Regions from separate parts of the Methylobacterium sp. A54F genome, predicted to be linked through region 4. Evidence: predicted binding sites of a transcription regulator. Region 4 holds the regulator's gene; each other region holds the start of a gene.

Region 1 (4,205 bases), on a different contig from region 4:
GCAGGCGGCCGCGGCCCGCGCCGTCGAAGCGCATCGCCCAGATCAGGCCGGGCAGCGCCGGCTCGTCGGTGAGGAGGCGCGCCGGCGCCGCGGACACGGCTCAGAAGACCTTCGAGAACAGGACGTAGAGGGTGCCCGAGAGGATCATCGCCACGGGCAGCGTCAGCACCCAGGCCAGGGCGAGCGCCCGCAGGGTCGAGAGCTGGAGCCCGGAGCGGTTGGCCGCCATGGTGCCGGCGACGCCCGAGGAGAGCACGTGGGTGGTCGAGACCGGCAGGCCGAACATGTCCGCCGCCCCGATGGTGCCCGCCGCCACGAGCTCGGCCGAGGCGCCCTGCGCGTAGGTGAGGTGGGTCTTGCCGATCTTCTCCCCGACCGTGATCACGATGCGCTTCCAGCCCACCATGGTGCCGAGGCCCAGCGCCACCGCCACCGCGATCTTGACCCAGAGCGGGATGAAGCGCGTCGCGGCGTCGAGGCTGCCCTTGTAGGCCTTCAGCGTCTCGACCTCGGCGGGCGAGAGCGCGCTCTCCTTGTCCTTCATCAGGAAGCGGATCGCCTCCGAGGCGAGGTACATGTCGTTGCGGGTGTTGCCGACCGCCTCGGCCGGGACCTTGGCGAGGGTGCCGTAGCGGTCGACGGCCTCGCCGATCTGCCGGATCAGCACGCTGAGCGAGGGGTAGGTGCCGCCCTCGATGGTGTGGGCGGCCACGTAGGCGGTCACCGCGGGCCGCGGGTCGCCGATCACGTCGTAGCCGGCGGCCTTGCGGGCCACGACCTCGGAGGCGGCCTGCGAGGTCGTCCGGAAGGTGGCCACGGCCGAGTCCGGCAGGGCGCGGTTGAGCGCGTAGGCGGTGGGCACCGTGCCGATCAGGATCAGCATGATCAGGCCCATGCCCTTCTGGCCGTCGTTCGAGCCGTGGGCGAAGGAGACGCCCGTGCAGGTCGCGATCAGGAGGCCGCGGATCCACAGGGGCGGCGGGGCCTTACCCTTCGGCTCGGCGTAGAGGGCGGGGTTGCGCACCACGGTCTTCAGCACGAGGAGCAGGGCGCCGGCCGCCACGAAGCCGAAGACCGGCGAGAGCAGCAGCGACCAGCCGATCTCGGTGGCCTTCGACCAGTCGACGCCCGAGGTGCCCGAGCGCCCGTGCAGGAGGGCGTTGGCGACGCCGACGCCGATGATCGAGCCGATCAGCGTGTGCGAGGAGGAGGCCGGCAGGCCGAGGTACCAGGTGCCGAGGTTCCACAGGATCGCGGCGATGAGGAGCGCGAACACCATCGCGAAGCCCGCCCCGGAGCCGACCTGCAGGATCAGCTCGACGGGCAGCAGGCTGACGATGCCGAAGGCCACCGCGCCCGAGGAGAGCAGAACGCCGAGGAAATTGAAGAAGCCGGACCAGACCACGGCGACGTTCGCGGGCAGGGAGTGGGTGTAGATCACCGTCGCCACGGCGTTCGCGGTGTCGTGGAAGCCGTTCACGAACTCGAAGCCGAGGGCGATCACCAGCGCCACGAAGAGCAGGAGGTAGGGCAGGTAGGTGGTGATCCGGACGCCCGTGGCCTCGACATCCGCGTAGATGCTGTAGCCGACGTAGAGCAGCGCCGCGGCGATCAGGGCCGTGAACAGTGCCGTGACCAGGAGGGAGCGCGAGCCGTCGAGGTTCGGCCGCCCGTGCGGCTCCAGCGCGGGCTGCGGGGCGAGGCCGCCGCCGAAGCCCTGTGCGGGGGAATGCGACATGGTTCAGCTCCCGGACGGCCGACGATGGATTACAAATCCTTGCCGTTCGTGCGATCGACACCAGAGGTTGACGACAGGTTGATGACGGCCCGCGACGCGCGAGCCGGATCGCCCGCGGCCCTGCATGCACCGCGGGGCTGCCTCCCGCGCGGACCCGCTCCCAAGCGGACCCCGGGTCCCTAACTCGGGGCCTCGCGCAACGCGGAGCCGCCCATGCCCACCTACTCGCTCGCCGTCGCCGACGGCGTCCTGTTCGTCTGCCTTCCCGACGGGGCCGACCTCGCGGGCGCCATCCGGCAGGAGACCTGCACGGCCTACGGGGCCGGGATCGAGCTGGAGATCGCCCGCGGGCTCGTCCTCACCGACGCCCTCGCCCCGGGCGACGAGGTGGTCTGGCAGGACGGGCCCGGGGGCGAGCTCCTCGACGATCGCGGCACGCGCTACCGCTACGCCGTCCGCCGGGAGGCGGGGCGGGCCCGGACGGCCCACTAGGCGCGCTTGCGCAGGGGCCGGACCCGGCAGGTGGCCGCCTCCGAGAAGCCCGTCGCGGCGCAGAAGGCGGCGAGTTCCGGCGCGTCCGGCCCGGCGCAGATCCGCAGGTCGCCGCAGCCGGCCGAGCGGGCCGCCTGGGCGGCGGCCTTGAGGAGCAGGCGGCCGATGCCGCGCCGGCGCTCCTCGGGATCGACCAGCAGCGTCGTGATCTCGGCGGAGGGCAGGTCGGCCGCGAGGGTCGGGTGCCAGTGGAGCACCACGAGGCCGCTCGGCGGCCCCCAGGCGCCGGCGAGCAGCGCGGCCCCGGGGCCCTGGCGCAGGGCCTCGAGGCGCTCCGCGAGGCGCGGCGCCGGCAGCGCCCACCCGGCCCCGCGCAGGAGCTCGGCGAGCCCCGGCGCGTCGGCCGCGGTCGCCGTGCGGATCTCGATGCCGTAGCGCTGCCCCACGCTCCCTCCGATTTCGCCCCGAACCCGGCCCGCGGGCCGATCCGGACTCCAAACCCCTGCGCCCGCCCCGCGGCTCCGTCCGGGGAAGATCCTGACCCCCGAAGATCCTGACCCGAAGATCCTGACCCGAAGCCCACGGGGGCAGTCGGGCGAACCGGACGCTGGCCGGCGCCGTTCCCCCTCCCCGTCCCTGTGCCCCCTCGATCCGCCCGCCCCGCGGGCCCGAAAGCTCCCGACCTTGCCCCGCTGGCTCTTCCTCGTCCTCTGCGCGGCCCTGGCGCTGGCCATCCTGGGCAGCGTGCTCCTCGTCCTGCGGGGCACGGTGTAGAGCCTTCGCCCTGAGGCGCGGGGTTTGTCACCGGGTTCCGGCCTCCGGCCCTTGAAACCCGGGCCGCCCGCCGTCGCTTGTGCGGCAGGCGGGATCGGCAGGCCGGGCTGGCAGGCCGAGTCTTCACGCAAGGAGGGCGCGCGATGGCCGAGGCGATGCGGGAGCGGCCGGCGGCCGGGGGGGCGGGGCGGCTCGGCCGCGATCTCGTCGCCGGGCTCGGCCTCGCCTTCGTGGCGGGCTTCGTGGACGCGGCGGCCTTCGTGGCGCTCGCGGGGCTGTTCACCGCCCACGTCACCGGCAACTTCGTGCTGATCGGGGCCGAGCTCGTCTCCACCTCGAGCGGCGTCCTCGCCAAGCTCCTGGCGCTGCCGGCCTTCGTGCTGGCGGTGGCGGGCGCGCGCCTCCTCGCCCTGGCGTTGGAGGCGCGGGGCCGGCCGCCCCTGCGCTGGCTCCTCGCCCTGGAGGCCGGGCTGCTCGCGGCCTTCGCGGGCGCCGGGCTCGGCCTCGCGCCCCTCGGCAACCCGGACGGCCCCGCCGCGGTGTTCGTCGGGATGCTCGGCGTCGCGGCCATGGGGGTGCAGAACGCGCTGGGCCGCCTCGCCCTCGCCCACCTCGCCGCCACCACCGTGATGACCGTCAACGTCACCCAGGCGGTGATCGACGCGGTCGACGCCCTGCGGGGGGCCGCGGGGGACGGCCCCGGCAGCCCCGCCCGGGGCCGCCTCGCGCGGATGCTGCCCGCCGTCCTGGCCTTCGCGCTCGGCGCGCTCGCCGGCGCCTTCGGCTACGCGGGGGCCGGGTTCTGGTGCCTCGCCCTGCCGGTGGCGCTCCTCCTCGGGCTGATCGCCCTGAAGGAGCCGGCCTGAGGCCGACCCCGATGGAGCCGGCCTGACGCCGGCCCCGATCCTAACGGGATCCTCACGGGAGGCGCCTCCGCTCCGCCTCGCATCCTGACGGCGCTCCGGCGATTCTCCCGGGCCTTGGGCGCCCCTCCGGCGCCCGCCCCGCCGTGGGAGCAGAGCCCGTGTCCGTCCTCGCCAGCTTGCCCGACCTCCTGCCCGACCTGCTGTTCGTGGCGGGCGGGCTCGCCTTCTTCGCCGCCAGCGCCGCCTACGCGACCCTGTGCGAGCGCCTCTGAGGGACGCCCGATGCCCGGCATGACCCTCGACCTCGCCCTCGGCGCCCTCGTGACCCTCGGCCT
Region 2 (4,205 bases), on a different contig from region 4:
TGTGGCGAAGGTATGGCCCGGGGGGAGGGGCCGGTTGCGGGGGCCGGCGCGCGGTGCTCGCGAGGCCCCGGGTGTGGCGCGCAGGACCCAGGTTTCGCGCGCCGCCGGGCCTCAGGGAATCAGCCGCGTCACGTGCCCCATCTTGCGTCCGGCCCGGGCCTCGCCCTTGCCGTAGAGGTGCAGGTGCGCGCCGGGCTCGCCGAGCAGCGCGCGCCAGGTTCCGGCCTCGTCGCCGATCAGGTTGCGCATCTCCACGGCCATGCCGCCGGTGCGGGCCGGCGAGCCCAGGGGCCAGCCGCAGACGGCCCGGACGTGCTGGGCGAACTGCGAGGTCAGCGCCCCCTCGATGGTCCAGTGCCCGGAATTGTGGACCCGCGGCGCGATCTCGTTGACGACGAGGTGCTCGCCCGCCCCGTCCCGCACCAGGAACATCTCGACGGCGAGCACGCCCACGTAGTCGAGGGCCTCGGCGATGCGGCGCGCGATCTCGACCGCGGCCGCCCCGGTCTCCGGCGCGAGGCCGGGAGCCGGCACGCGGGTCAGCGCCAGGATGTGGTCGCGATGCTCGTTCTCGCAGAGGTCGTAGGCCGCGAAGGAGCCGTCGGCGGAGCGCGCGGCCACCACCGAGACCTCCCGCTCGAACGGCACGAAGCCCTCGAGGATCAGGGGCGCGCCGCCGAACTCGGCCATCACCGAGGAGCGGTCCACCAGCCCGTCCGCCCGGATCATCCGCTGGCCCTTGCCGTCGTAGCCGAAGCGGCGGGTCTTCAGCACAGCCGGCCGGCCGATGGCCGAGAGCGCCCGGTCGAGGTCGTCGCCGGAATCGACCACGCGGAACGGGGCGGTCGGGATACCGAGCTCGTTGATGAAGCTCTTCTCGGTGAGCCGGTCCTGCGTGATGGCCAGCGCCCGGGCGCTCGGGTGGAGGGGCGCGTGGGCGGACAGGACCTCTGCGGTCTCGCGGGGGATGTTCTCGAACTCGTAGGTCACCACGTCGACGCTGTCGGCGAAGCGCGCCAGCGCCTCCGCGTCGTCGTAGGCCGCGCGGGTCGCCACGGCGGCGGCGTCGAAGGCCGGGCTGTCGGCATCCGGGGCGTAGACGTGCACCCGGAGCCCGTAATTCGCCGCCGCCAGGGCGATCATGCGGCCGAGCTGCCCCCCGCCGACGATGCCGAGGGTGGAGCCGGGTTCGATCTGTCGGGTCACGGGGTGCTGGTCTCGCTCTCCGGGCGCTCCGCCACGGCCTCGGTCTGCGCGGCCCGCCAAGCATCGAGGCGCAGGGCCAGCCCCTCGTCCCCCAGCGCCAGCACGGCGGCGGCGAGGAGAGCCGCGTTCACGGCGCCGGCCCGGCCGATCGCCAGGGTGCCCACCGGGATCCCGGCCGGCATCTGCACGATGGACAGCAGGCTGTCCTGGCCGGACAGCGCCTTGGACTCCACGGGCACGCCGAACACCGGCAGGCTCGTCATGGCGGCGGCCATGCCGGGCAGGTGGGCGGCCCCGCCCGCTCCGGCGATCACCACGCGAAAGCCCTCGGCCCGCGCCCCCTTGGCGAAGGCCACCAGGCGGTCCGGCGTGCGGTGGGCGGAGACGATCCGGCAGTCGTGGGCGACGCCGAGGGCGTCGAGGGTCTCGGCGGCGTGGCGCATGGTGGCCCAGTCCGACTGGCTCCCCATGATGATCGCGACCGGGGGCGCTGCCGCCATCGTGGTCAACCCGTGAACGTGGGAGGCCGGACGGCCGAAGGGGCGCCCGAGCCCGTCATCGCCGCATACAGGCGCGCCGCCGCCCCGGCAAGGCGACGGCCGGCCCCGATCCACCGCTCTCAGGCGATGATGTCGGGGGTGATCTGGTCCTCGAGGTAGGAGATGCGGTCGCGCAGGGTGAGCTTGCGCTTCTTCAGGCGCTGGATCTGGAGCTGGTCGCCCAGGATGGTGCGCTCCAGCGCGTCGATCGCCCCGTCCAGGTCGCGGTGCTCCTCGCGCAGCCGCGCCAGCTCGCCGACGATCTCGGCCTGCCCATCCTCGACCAACCTAACCGTCATGCCGCATCGAGTTCCGAGGTCCGCGTCGAGCGGGACCATGCGCCAGCGCCCCGGCGCCGGCAAGCATTCAGCAAGCTTGGCCACCGGAATCGCTTCGACAGCCGGCTCATCCTGTGCCAGATTCGGTGCGTCGGAACGATGACAGGAGGAATCGACTCATGTCGCTGCAGACGCATCTGAGCCAGCTCACCCGGAAGCACGAAGCCCTCGAGCGTGAGATTCAGGAAGCGATCCATAGGCCCGCGGAAGACGATCTGAGGATCGCCGAGCTCAAGCGACGGAAACTCCACCTCAAGGACGAGATCAACCGGCTCCAGGCCTCTGCCGACACGATCCACTGACCGGCCACCAGCCCAACAGTCCCTAAGTTCCGCCGCCGCGCCGTCCCCGACAGCGTGGCGGTTTTGCGTTCCGGGGGCCATCGCCTTCGCGCGCGCGCCTGCTACAGAGGGATTCCCCCTGCTCCGCAGGGCCAAGAGGCGGGCACCGCAAGCCCGCCCGGTGAGGACGCTCCGAGGCCCCCATGAACACGCAACCCCGAACCGCATCGCTGCCCGGCCGCTACGCGGAGGTCCACGCGGCCTCGCTCGCGGACCCGGAGGCGTTCTGGCTCGAGGCGGCCCGCGCCATCGAGTGGGACGGCGCGCCGACGCGCGCCTTCGACCCCGAGGCCGGTGCCTACGGCCGCTGGTTCCCGGACGCCCGCCTCAACGCCTGCCACAACGCCGTGGACCGCCACGCGGACGGCGCCAGGGCCGACCAAGCCGCGATCCTCTACGATTCGCCCGTCACCGGCACGAAGCGCGCGATCACCTACGCGGCGTTGCGCGACGAGGTCGCGACCCTCGCCGGGGTGCTCGCCGACCTGGGCGTAGGGCCGGGCGACCGCGTGGTGCTCTACATGCCGATGGTGCCTGAGGCGGTGTACGGCATGCTCGCCTGCGCCCGCCTCGGGGCGATCCACTCCGTGGTGTTCGGCGGGTTCGCGGCCAACGAGCTCGCCGTGCGGATCGAGGACGCGCAGCCGAAGGTGGTGCTCGCCGCCTCCTGCGGCATCGAGCCGAACCGGACGGTCGCCTACAAGCCGCTCCTCGACGCGGCGCTCGCGGCCTCGGCGCATAAGCCGGCCGCCTGCCTCATCCTGCAGCGTCCGCAATGCGCCGCCTCGCTCGAGGCGGGGCGCGACCGGGACTGGGCCGAGGCCGTCGCGGACGCGAAGGCGGCAGGCCGGCGCGCGGATTGCGTGCCCGTCGCCGCCACGGACCCGCTCTACGTGCTCTACACCTCGGGCACCACCGGCAAGCCCAAGGGCGTGGTGCGCGACACCGGCGGCTACCTCGTGGCGCTCGCCTGGTCGATGCCGAACCTCTACGGCGTGCAGCCCGGCGAGACCTACTTCTGCGCATCCGACATCGGCTGGGTGGTGGGCCACTCCTACATCGTCTACGGCCCGCTCCTGCACGGCTGCACCACCGTGCTCTACGAGGGCAAGCCGGTCGGCACGCCGGACCCCGGGGCCTTCTGGCGGGTGATCGCCGAGTACGGCGTCGTCTGCCTGTTCACCGCGCCTACGGCGCTGCGGGCGATCAAGAAGGAGGATCCGGGCGGCGAGCGGGTGCCCGAGCACGACCTCTCCGCCTTTCGGACCCTGTTCCTCGCCGGCGAGCGGGCGGATCCCGATTCGGTGGCCTGGGCCGAGCGGGTGCTCGACCGGCCGGTCATCGACCACTGGTGGCAGACCGAGACGGGCTGGCCGATCGCCGGCAACCCGGTCGGGCTCGGCCTCCTGCCGGTCAAGCACGGCAGCACCTGCGTGCCGATGCCGGGCTACGACCTCCACGTCCTCGACGAGGGCGGCAAGCCGCTGCCGCGCGACACCATGGGCACGATCGCCCTGAAGCTGCCGCTGCCGCCGGGCTGCCTGCCGACCCTCTGGGGCTCGGACGAGCGCTTCAGGGCGAGCTACCTCACGACCTTCCCGGGCTACTACGACACCTCGGACGCCGGCGTCGTCGACGCGGACGGCTACGTCACCGTCCTGGGGCGGACCGACGACATCATCAACGTTGCGGGCCACCGCCTCTCCGCCGGCGGCATGGAGGCGGTGCTCGCCTCCCACCCGGACGTCGCCGAGTGCGCGGTCATCGGCATCCGCGACGCG
Region 3 (4,205 bases), on a different contig from region 4:
CGGTGGTATCGCGAAAACGGTTGCCCTGGCTGATCGCGCCCGCATGCATGAGCTGCGCGAAGACGTGCGCGCCATGGCGATGCACGGCGTCCACCGCCGGCCGCCAGGCCCGCGCCTGGGCCTCGTCGGAGATGCCGGGCTGATGGATGTAGCCCTGGGCGAACGCCTGGTCCGTGTAGACGCCCTCGGTGACCACGAGCCCGAAGCCGCCGCGGGCGAACCGCTCGTAGTAGCGGGCCATCGTCTCCGTGGCCGTGCCATCCTCGGAGGCGCTCACCCGCGTCATCGGCGCGACCGCCAAGCGGTTGCGAAGCGTCAAGCCGGCTATATCGGTGGCGGTGAAAAGCCCGTTTGCGTCCGTGCTCATGAGCGGCGTCCGATCTGCTATCGTTGCTCGTCTGATGGCAAGGTAGCCGCCGGATCTGCCGTTCAGTAGCGGAGCTGGACGATAAGGATTTTATCGCTCACTGATAAGCCGATGAACCTCTCCGATGTGACCCTGTTCGGCGCCATCATCACGACCGGCAGCCTTTCTGCCGCCGGGCGTCAGGCGGGACTGTCTCCGATGGCGGTCAGCCGGCGCTTGGCGGCCCTGGAACATGAGCTTGGTGTGCGTCTGATCCACCGGACCACGCGTTCCGTCGCCCTGACGGCGGACGGCGAGACGTTCCTGCCGCTCGCGCAGACGATGCTGGAGGCGCAGGAGGCTGCAGCGGCAGCCTTCTCCGAACAGCAAGAGGGCTTGAGCGGGGTCCTGCGCGTGACCGCGCCCCACCGCATCGGCAGGGCCCTCGTCGTGCCCCTGGTTGTCAGGATGATGGCCGAGAATCCGCGCCTCCATGTGGACCTGACCTTCTCGGACGGAATCGTGGACATCGTGGCCGCCGGAATCGACGTGGCGGTCAGGGTGGCGACCCTGCAAGCCTCCGAACTTGTCGCCGTGCAGGTGGCGGACAACCCGCGCATCCTGTGTGCGGCGCCGGCGTACCTCGCCGCGCACGGGTGCCCTGAGCGTCTCGCCGACCTCGACGCACACGCCTGCCTGACGCTGCACGCGATGGAGGCGTGGACGTTCCGGCAAGCCGGGCACCCAGTCGCCAAGCGCATCAAGGGCAGACTGGCCGCCAGCAGCGTCGACACGGTGCACGCCGCCTGCGTCGCCGGGGCCGGGCTCGCGCTCCTGAACTACTGGGACGTGGCGCAGGATCTGGCCGACGGGATCCTCAAAAGCCTCACCCTCGACGATGCGGAGCCGGAGCAACTGGCCATTTGGGCCATGCTGCCGACCCGGCAACACATGCCGATGCGCGTGCGTCGGTTCATTGACGGGCTCAAGTCCGCGTTGAGAGCGTCTCTTCCTGCCCAGGCGCGATAGGCCATATCGTCCGCAGTCAGCCACAGTCCGGACGGTCATTTCGCGACAAGCGGAACACCGCATTCCTGAGGGTCTCGATCGAGCGTCGGGGGATCCGCTGCTCTCGCCGCGCTGCCTGACGCTGCGACGGGATCGATCCCGCGCGGATTGCGTCCAGCTCGTCACCGAATCTGCATGCCCGTGCCGTAGAGAGCAGCTGGTTCTTTCCTGAGACCGGAACCTCACCTTGCGACGCATCCTGACCGGATGCGTCGCTTTTTGCTTTCGGCGGCATCGTTCGTTCCAGATCAGCGTCGAAGCCGTTCCAGATCAGACTATTGCCGGCAAAAATACGCCACCGAGCCTCTTCCTAATCGCTGCCACGCACCTACACCATGCCTTGAGTACGTAGTACGACTTGAAATTTTGCCGAGATATCCTCAGCCCCGAGTCGCGAGTGCTTCTCGTTTCATCCCGGCGTCACACGGGCTCGTTAACGAATTGGCAATATCTTCTCCGAGCCGGGAAAATCCGGAGCGGGATTCGTGCCCCTCAACGACCGGGCGGCCTCGACCGGGCTGGCGGACTCGCGTCCCTCGCCGGGCGATGCTGCGCGCCAACCTACCGGATCCTCGATGAACACGACGCCCTTCGTCCTCGCCGGCGGCGACTTCCGGCAGGACTGGTCCGACGCCGGGCTGATCACCGGCAATGACGACTGGGCCAACGTCCCCGGCATCATCGGCTACCTCGGGCAGGACATCACCGCGGACACGGGCACCGATCCCCGGACGCTGACGGGAAGCTCATCCCTCGCCAACGACGTCGACGTGATCGCCAATCAGGCGAGCACGGGCATCAGCAACGGCGGCGTCGCCGAGTTCGCGATCACGAACCCGACCGTGGCGCTCCAGGGATCGGGCACCGCGGACGCGCCGCACCTCGTGCTCCACCTCGACGCGACGGGCCGCAAGGACGTGGTGCTCAGCTTCACGGCGCGGGACATAGACGGCACGGCGGACAACGCCGTTCAGCCGATCGCGGTGCAATACCGCATCGGCAGCGGGCCCTGGACGAACCTTCCGGACGGGTTCATCGCAGATGCAAGCACCGGCCCGAGCCTCACCGGGCTGGAGACGACGCGCCGGGTCACGCTGCCGGATGCGGTGAACGGCCAGGCCGGCCTCCAGGTCCGCATCATCACGGCCAACGCGGCCGGCAACGACGAGTGGATCGGCATCGACGACATCGCGGTCACCAGCTCCGCGGCCGGTCCTGCCCTGCCGAGCCTCTCGATCGCCGACGCCCGCCTCACCGAAGGGAACGCCGGCACGCAGCAGCTCGCCTTCACGGTGAACCTCAGTGCGGCCGCCCCGGCGGGCGGCGTCGCCATTGACGTCGCGACCGCAGACGGCACCGCCACGGCCGGCACCGACTACGCGGCCCGGACGGAGCGGCTCACCATCGCCGAGGGCCAGAGCAGCGCGCGCTTCACGGTGGCGGTGACCGGCGACACGGCGCCGGAGGCGGACGAGACCGTCCTGGTGCGCCTCTCCAACCCGAGCGGCGCCACGATCGCGGACGGCGAGGCCAACGGCACCATCGCGAACGACGATTCCGGCCTCTCGGTCGGCGGTATCGACGTCTACGCCGCCGCGCCCTCGCTACAGGGCCAGCAGGGTGCGACCCCGACCGCCGCGCCGGACGCCACGGACACCCTGCGCCTCGTCCGCCTCGGGGCCTACCTGACGACCGACGATACGGCCACGGCGCGTCGCGCCAACGCCGAGGTCGTCGCCTACGACCGGACCACCGGCAGCCTCTACGTCCAGAACACCGTGGAGAACCGCATCGAGATCGTGGGCCTGTCGGCCTCCGGCGCGCTGGCGCGCAGCGGCGAGATCCTGCTGTCCGGCCTGCCGGGCTACGGCTCGGTCAACTCCGTGGCGGTGCGCAACGGCCTCGTCGCGGTCGCCTACGCGGACGCCGCGGGCTCCGCGAACGGCCGCGTCGTCCTATTCGATGCGGGCGGCACCCTCCTGAAGACGATCGAGGTGGGCGTCGGCCCGGACCAGCTCGTCTTCACCCGGGACGGGACGCGCCTGCTCGTGGCCAACGAGGCCGAGCAGGCGACCCTCGCCAGCAACCCGGCCGGCAGCGTCTCGATCATCGACGTGTCGACGGGCGCGGCGAATGCGGCCGTCACCGCGACGGTCGGCTTCTCGAACCTCAACGGCAGCGAAGCCCTGCTCCGCGCCCGCGGCCTCGCGGTGACCCCCGGCAACGCGGCCGCCGCCGACATCGAGCCCGAGTACATCGCCATCTCGCCCGACGACCGGTTCGCCTACGTGACCCTTCAGGAGGTCAACGGCGTCGCGATCATCGACCTCGCCAATCCCGGCAGCGCCCCGATCGCGATCCAGCCCCTCGGCGCCGTCAACCACGCCCTCGCGGGCAACGAGTTCGACGCCTCCGATCAGGACGGCACGGGCGGCACGCCCGCGGTCCGCATCGCCGCGGCACCGGCCGAGACCCCGATCCTCGGCCTCCTGCAGCCGGACGCCGTCGCCTCCTTCTCGGCCGGGGGCGCCACCTACTTCATCACCGCCAACGAGGGCGACCAGCGCGTCATCGGCGGGGAGGACGTCGGCGCCGACGCCGGGCGGCTCGGCAGCGTGCCGGACGCCTCGCTCACGCCCGCCCTGCAGGCCCTGAAGCGGAACCCGGCCTATGCCCGCCTCAACGTTCTCCTGCGCAGCGGCGACACCGACGGCGACGGCGTGATCGACCAGCTCAACACACTGGGCGGGCGCGGCATCTCGATCTTCCGCCAGAACGCCGACGGGTCGGT
Region 4 (4,205 bases):
GAAGGCCCCGCAAAGGACGTCCCCCATGAGTGCTCCCATGAGTGCCGCCCCGACCATGACGGCCCCGCCCATCGGCGCCAATACTCATGCCGACGAGGGCGCTCCCGTGCGCATCGCCGTGAAGGACCTGAACTTCTACTACGGCGGCTTCCACGGCCTGAAGGGCATCAACCTCGACTTCCACGACCGGCAGGTGACCGCGCTGATCGGGCCCTCGGGCTGCGGGAAGTCGACGCTGCTGCGCACCTTCAACCGGATCTACAGCCTCTACCCCGAGCAGCGCGCCGAGGGGCAGATCCTCCTCGACGGGCAGAACATCCTCGACCCGAAGGTCGACCTCAACGAACTGCGCGCCCGTGTCGGCATGGTCTTCCAGAAGCCCACGCCCTTCCCGATGTCGATCTACGACAATGTCGCCTTCGGTCTGCGCCTCTACGAGCGCCTGCCCAAGGCCGAGCTCGACCGGCGCGTCGAGGAATCGCTTCGCAAGGCCGCGCTGTGGGATGAGGTGAAGGACAAGCTCAAGCAGCCGGGCACCGGCCTGTCGGGCGGCCAGCAGCAGCGCCTCTGCATCGCCCGCACGGTGGCCCAGCGCCCGGAGGTGATCCTGTTCGACGAGCCGACCTCGGCCCTCGACCCGATCTCGACGGGGCGCATCGAGGAGCTGATCGAGCAGCTCCGCTCCGAGTTCACCATCGCCATCGTGACCCACAACATGCAGCAGGCGGCCCGCATCTCGCAGTTCACCGCCTTCATGTACCTCGGCGAGCTGGTCGAGTTCGGGCCGACGAACCGCATCTTCATGAACCCGACGAAGCGCCAGACCCAGGACTACATCACCGGCCGCTTCGGCTGATCCAGCCCGAGGTTGAGCGAGGAGCCGACCGGATGCCCGACCACATCGTCAAATCCTACGATGCCGACCTCGACGACCTGCGCCGCTCGATCTCCGAGATGGGCGGCGTGGCCGAGAAGATGATGACCGACGCCACCGACGCGCTGGTGCGCCGGGACAGCGTCCTCGCCCAGGCCGTGATCGCGGCCGACAAGCGCCTCGACGTGCTCCAGCGCCAGATCGAGGAGGGGGCGGTGCTGCTCATCGCCCGCCGCCAGCCGCTTGCCATCGACCTGCGGGAGACCATCTCGGCGATCCGCGTCTCGGGCGACCTGGAGCGCATCGGCGACCTCGCCAAGAACATCGCCAAGCGCGTCGTGGCGATCAGCGACCAGCCGCAGGCCCAGAAGATCGTCGTCGGCGTCCAGCACATGAGCGACCTCGTGCAGGAGCAGCTCAAGGACGTGCTCGACGCCTACGCGAGCCGGGACACCACGGCCGCGCACGACGTGTGGGAGCGCGACGGGGCGATCGACGCCCTCTACAACTCCCTGTTCCGCGAGCTCCTGACCTACATGATGGAGGATCCGCGCAACATCTCGTTCTGCACGCACCTCCTGTTCTGCGCCAAGAACGTCGAGCGCATCGGCGACCACACCACCAACATCGCCGAGACGATCCACTATCTCGCCACCGGCGAGACGGTGGCCGGCGACCGGCCCAAGAACGACGCCTCGAACTACGCGACCGTCACGCCGCAGGCGTGAGGCGCCCTCGGACACGACGACCGCGCGCATGAGTACCCGGATCCTGATCGTGGAGGACGAGGAGGCCTTGACCCTCCTCCTCCGCTACAACCTCGAAGCCGAGGGCTTCACGGTGGACAGCGCCGTGCGGGGCGACGAGGCGGACGTGCTCCTGCGCGAGCAGCTGCCGGACCTGATCCTCCTCGACTGGATGCTGCCGGGCCTCTCGGGGATCGAGCTGTGCCGGCGCATCCGGGCGCGGCGGGAGAGCGAGCGCCTGCCGATCATCATGCTCACGGCCCGCGGCGAGGAGGGGGACCGGGTGCGGGGCCTCGGCACCGGCGCCGACGACTACATCGTGAAGCCATTCTCGGTGCCGGAGCTTCTCGCCCGGGTCCGGGCCCTGCTGCGCCGCGCCAAGCCGGCCCACGTGGCGAGCCTCCTGGTGGCCGGCGACATCGAGCTCGACCGGGTGAGCCACCGGATCCGCCGCTCGGGCCGCGAGATCCATCTCGGACCGACCGAGTTCAAGCTCCTCGAATTCCTGATGCAGAGCCCTGGCCGGGTCTTTTCCCGCGAGCAGCTCCTCGACGGCGTCTGGGGCCACGACGTCTACATCGACGAGCGCACCGTCGACGTCCATGTCGGGCGCCTGCGCAAGGCCATCAACCGCCCGCGCCAGTCCGATCCGATCCGCACGGTGCGGGGCTCGGGCTACTCCTTCGACGAGATGTTCTCGGGAGCGGCGTGAGGCACTGCCGTCCTTCCCCGCGGCGCGGGGAAGGGGAGGCGCCGAAACCCTTACCGGAAGCCCGCGACGCGACGGTCGCGCTTGCGCTCGGCCGCGGGCTGGTAGGCGATCTGGGCGTGATGCGTGCAGTAGGGCAGGCCCGTGATCGAGCGGGCGCCGCAGAAGCGGAATTCCGGCGTCGTCGGATCGCCCATCGGCCAACGGCACATCGACTCGCGCAGATCCATGATGGTCACCCGCTCGGAGACGGCGAGGGCCACGGGCTCGGCCGCGGCCGGCGGGGCGGGCGGGAAGTCCGGGGTTGGCCGGTGCGCGGTGATCGTCGCCACGGGCTCCGGCATCTCGCTCTCGACGACCTCGACGGCGGCGACCTCGGCCTCGTCCTCGCGACCGCGGCGACGCCCCCCGGCGGCCTCGGCCCCCGGCTTCACGCGGCCCGCGAGACCCAGGCGGTGGACCTTGCCGATCACGGCGTTGCGCGTGACGCCGCCGAGCTGGGCTGCGATCTTGCTCGCGCTCTGGCCCTCTTCCCAGAGCCGGCGCAGCAGCTCGACGCGTTCGTCCGTCCAGCTCAGGCTCGCTTCGATCATCACCCCCTCCGCCCAACGATCATGCCGCGACGCGAACGCGTCTCCTCATCCGGCAAGCATCGATCCGCGCGAGCGGGCCGGCCGGTGGGAAGCACATCGATTCACGCCACTGATGATGGCCGCCACGGGTGGACCCCACGGCGACGGTCAGAACCTACAGGACGGCTCGCCGCCGATGCAAGCGCCCACGCTCCACACCGCGCCGGGGCCCGTCCGGTTTCCACCGGCAATGGCCGGCCGCCATCGTGGCATTCCGGCACCACTCGGGATGCGACTGCGCGTTGCAGCGTTGGCGCCGGAACGGTACAATGGCCAAGCTCGTTCTGGGCATGAGCGCCCGCAAGCTTGAGCGATTGGGACCCTGGCGATGTCGCGTCGGATCGGATGGATGCGCGGGTTCCTCGCGCTCTGCGCGGCAGGCCCGCTGGCCGCCTGCTCGTCGCTGCCGCGCACGCCCTACAGCGCCGAGCAGGCGGCCTACGCGAGCGTGCCGGGCATCCCCAACGCGCGCGCCTTCTCGGACGCCTCGGCCGAAACCTTCACGGAGATGGCGGGACGACCGGAGGCGCAGCGCAAGGGCTTTTCGTATCTCGCCCTCTCGGGCGGCGGCGGCGACGGGGCCTACGGCGCGGGCGTCCTCAACGGCTGGACGGCCTCGGGCACGCGCCCCGAGTTCTCGCTGGTCTCCGGCGTCAGCACGGGCGCCCTCATCGCGCCCTTCGCCTTCCTGGGCCCGGCCTACGATTCCTACCTGACGGACATCTACACGAGCGGCGTCGCCGAGACCCTGGTGCAGGCGCCGAGCCTCGCCAACGTGCTGTTCGGCTCCGGCCTGTTCGGCGACGGACGCCTGCGCGACCTGATCGGCCGCTACGTCACGCCGGACCTCCTCGCGGCCGTGGCGGCCGAGCACGCGAAGGGCCGGCGCCTCCTCGTCGTCACCACGAACCTCGACTCGCAGCGCGCGGTGATCTGGAACATGGGCGCGATCGCGGCGAGCGGCGCGCCGAACGCGGTCGATCTCTTCCGCGACGTGCTCACAGCCTCGGCGAGCATCCCGGCGGTGTTCCCGCCGCAGCTGATCGACGTGAGCGCGGGCCCGAGCGCGTTCCAGGAACTCCACGTCGACGGCTCGGTGGTCACCCCGGTCTTCACCCTGCCGCAGTCGTTCCTGCTGCGGGACGGGCGCCTGCGCACCAACGGGCGGGCCAACATCTACGTCGTGATCAACGGCCGCCTGGAGCCGGAATTCGACGTGACGCGCAACAACACGCTCTCGATCG

Evidence for each region. Region 4 encodes PhoB, which activates phosphate uptake and scavenging genes when phosphate is short. Its sites were predicted from a motif close to TGTCATNNANCTGTCAT; they were not measured.
Region 1: the regulator PhoB is predicted to act here: its motif matches at 1,809-1,825, upstream of ACLBXP_RS07450 (inorganic phosphate transporter).
Region 2: the regulator PhoB is predicted to act here: its motif matches at 2,172-2,188, upstream of ACLBXP_RS09895 (YdcH family protein).
Region 3: the regulator PhoB is predicted to act here: its motif matches at 1,822-1,838, upstream of ACLBXP_RS09580 (ExeM/NucH family extracellular endonuclease).

Annotation. Positions count from the first base shown of each region.
Region 1 covers NZ_JBKFBF010000003.1:248,247-252,451, reverse strand. The annotation lists gene ACLBXP_RS07455 (CorA family divalent cation transporter) at 1-97, opposite strand, end outside; gene ACLBXP_RS07450 (inorganic phosphate transporter) at 101-1,738, opposite strand; gene ACLBXP_RS07445 (hypothetical protein) at 1,952-2,230, shown strand; gene ACLBXP_RS07440 (GNAT family N-acetyltransferase) at 2,227-2,676, opposite strand; gene ACLBXP_RS07435 (YoaK family protein) at 3,160-3,870, shown strand; gene ACLBXP_RS07430 (K(+)-transporting ATPase subunit F) at 4,153-4,205, shown strand, end outside.
Region 2 covers NZ_JBKFBF010000005.1:37,442-41,646, forward strand. The annotation lists gene ACLBXP_RS09880 (5-(carboxyamino)imidazole ribonucleotide synthase) at 112-1,206, opposite strand; gene purE (5-(carboxyamino)imidazole ribonucleotide mutase) at 1,203-1,706, opposite strand; gene ACLBXP_RS09890 (YdcH family protein) at 1,826-2,044, opposite strand; gene ACLBXP_RS09895 (YdcH family protein) at 2,203-2,385, shown strand; gene ACLBXP_RS09900 (propionyl-CoA synthetase) at 2,568-4,205, shown strand, end outside.
Region 3 covers NZ_JBKFBF010000004.1:315,144-319,348, reverse strand. The annotation lists gene ACLBXP_RS09590 (oxidoreductase) at 1-367, opposite strand, end outside; gene ACLBXP_RS09585 (LysR family transcriptional regulator) at 479-1,375, shown strand; gene ACLBXP_RS09580 (ExeM/NucH family extracellular endonuclease) at 1,990-4,205, shown strand, end outside.
Region 4 covers NZ_JBKFBF010000001.1:390,644-394,848, forward strand. The annotation lists gene pstA (phosphate ABC transporter permease PstA) at 1-2, shown strand, start outside; gene pstB (phosphate ABC transporter ATP-binding protein PstB) at 38-856, shown strand; gene phoU (phosphate signaling complex protein PhoU) at 889-1,602, shown strand; gene phoB (phosphate regulon transcriptional regulator PhoB) at 1,631-2,332, shown strand; gene ACLBXP_RS01935 (GcrA family cell cycle regulator) at 2,383-2,922, opposite strand; gene ACLBXP_RS01940 (patatin-like phospholipase family protein) at 3,290-4,205, shown strand, end outside.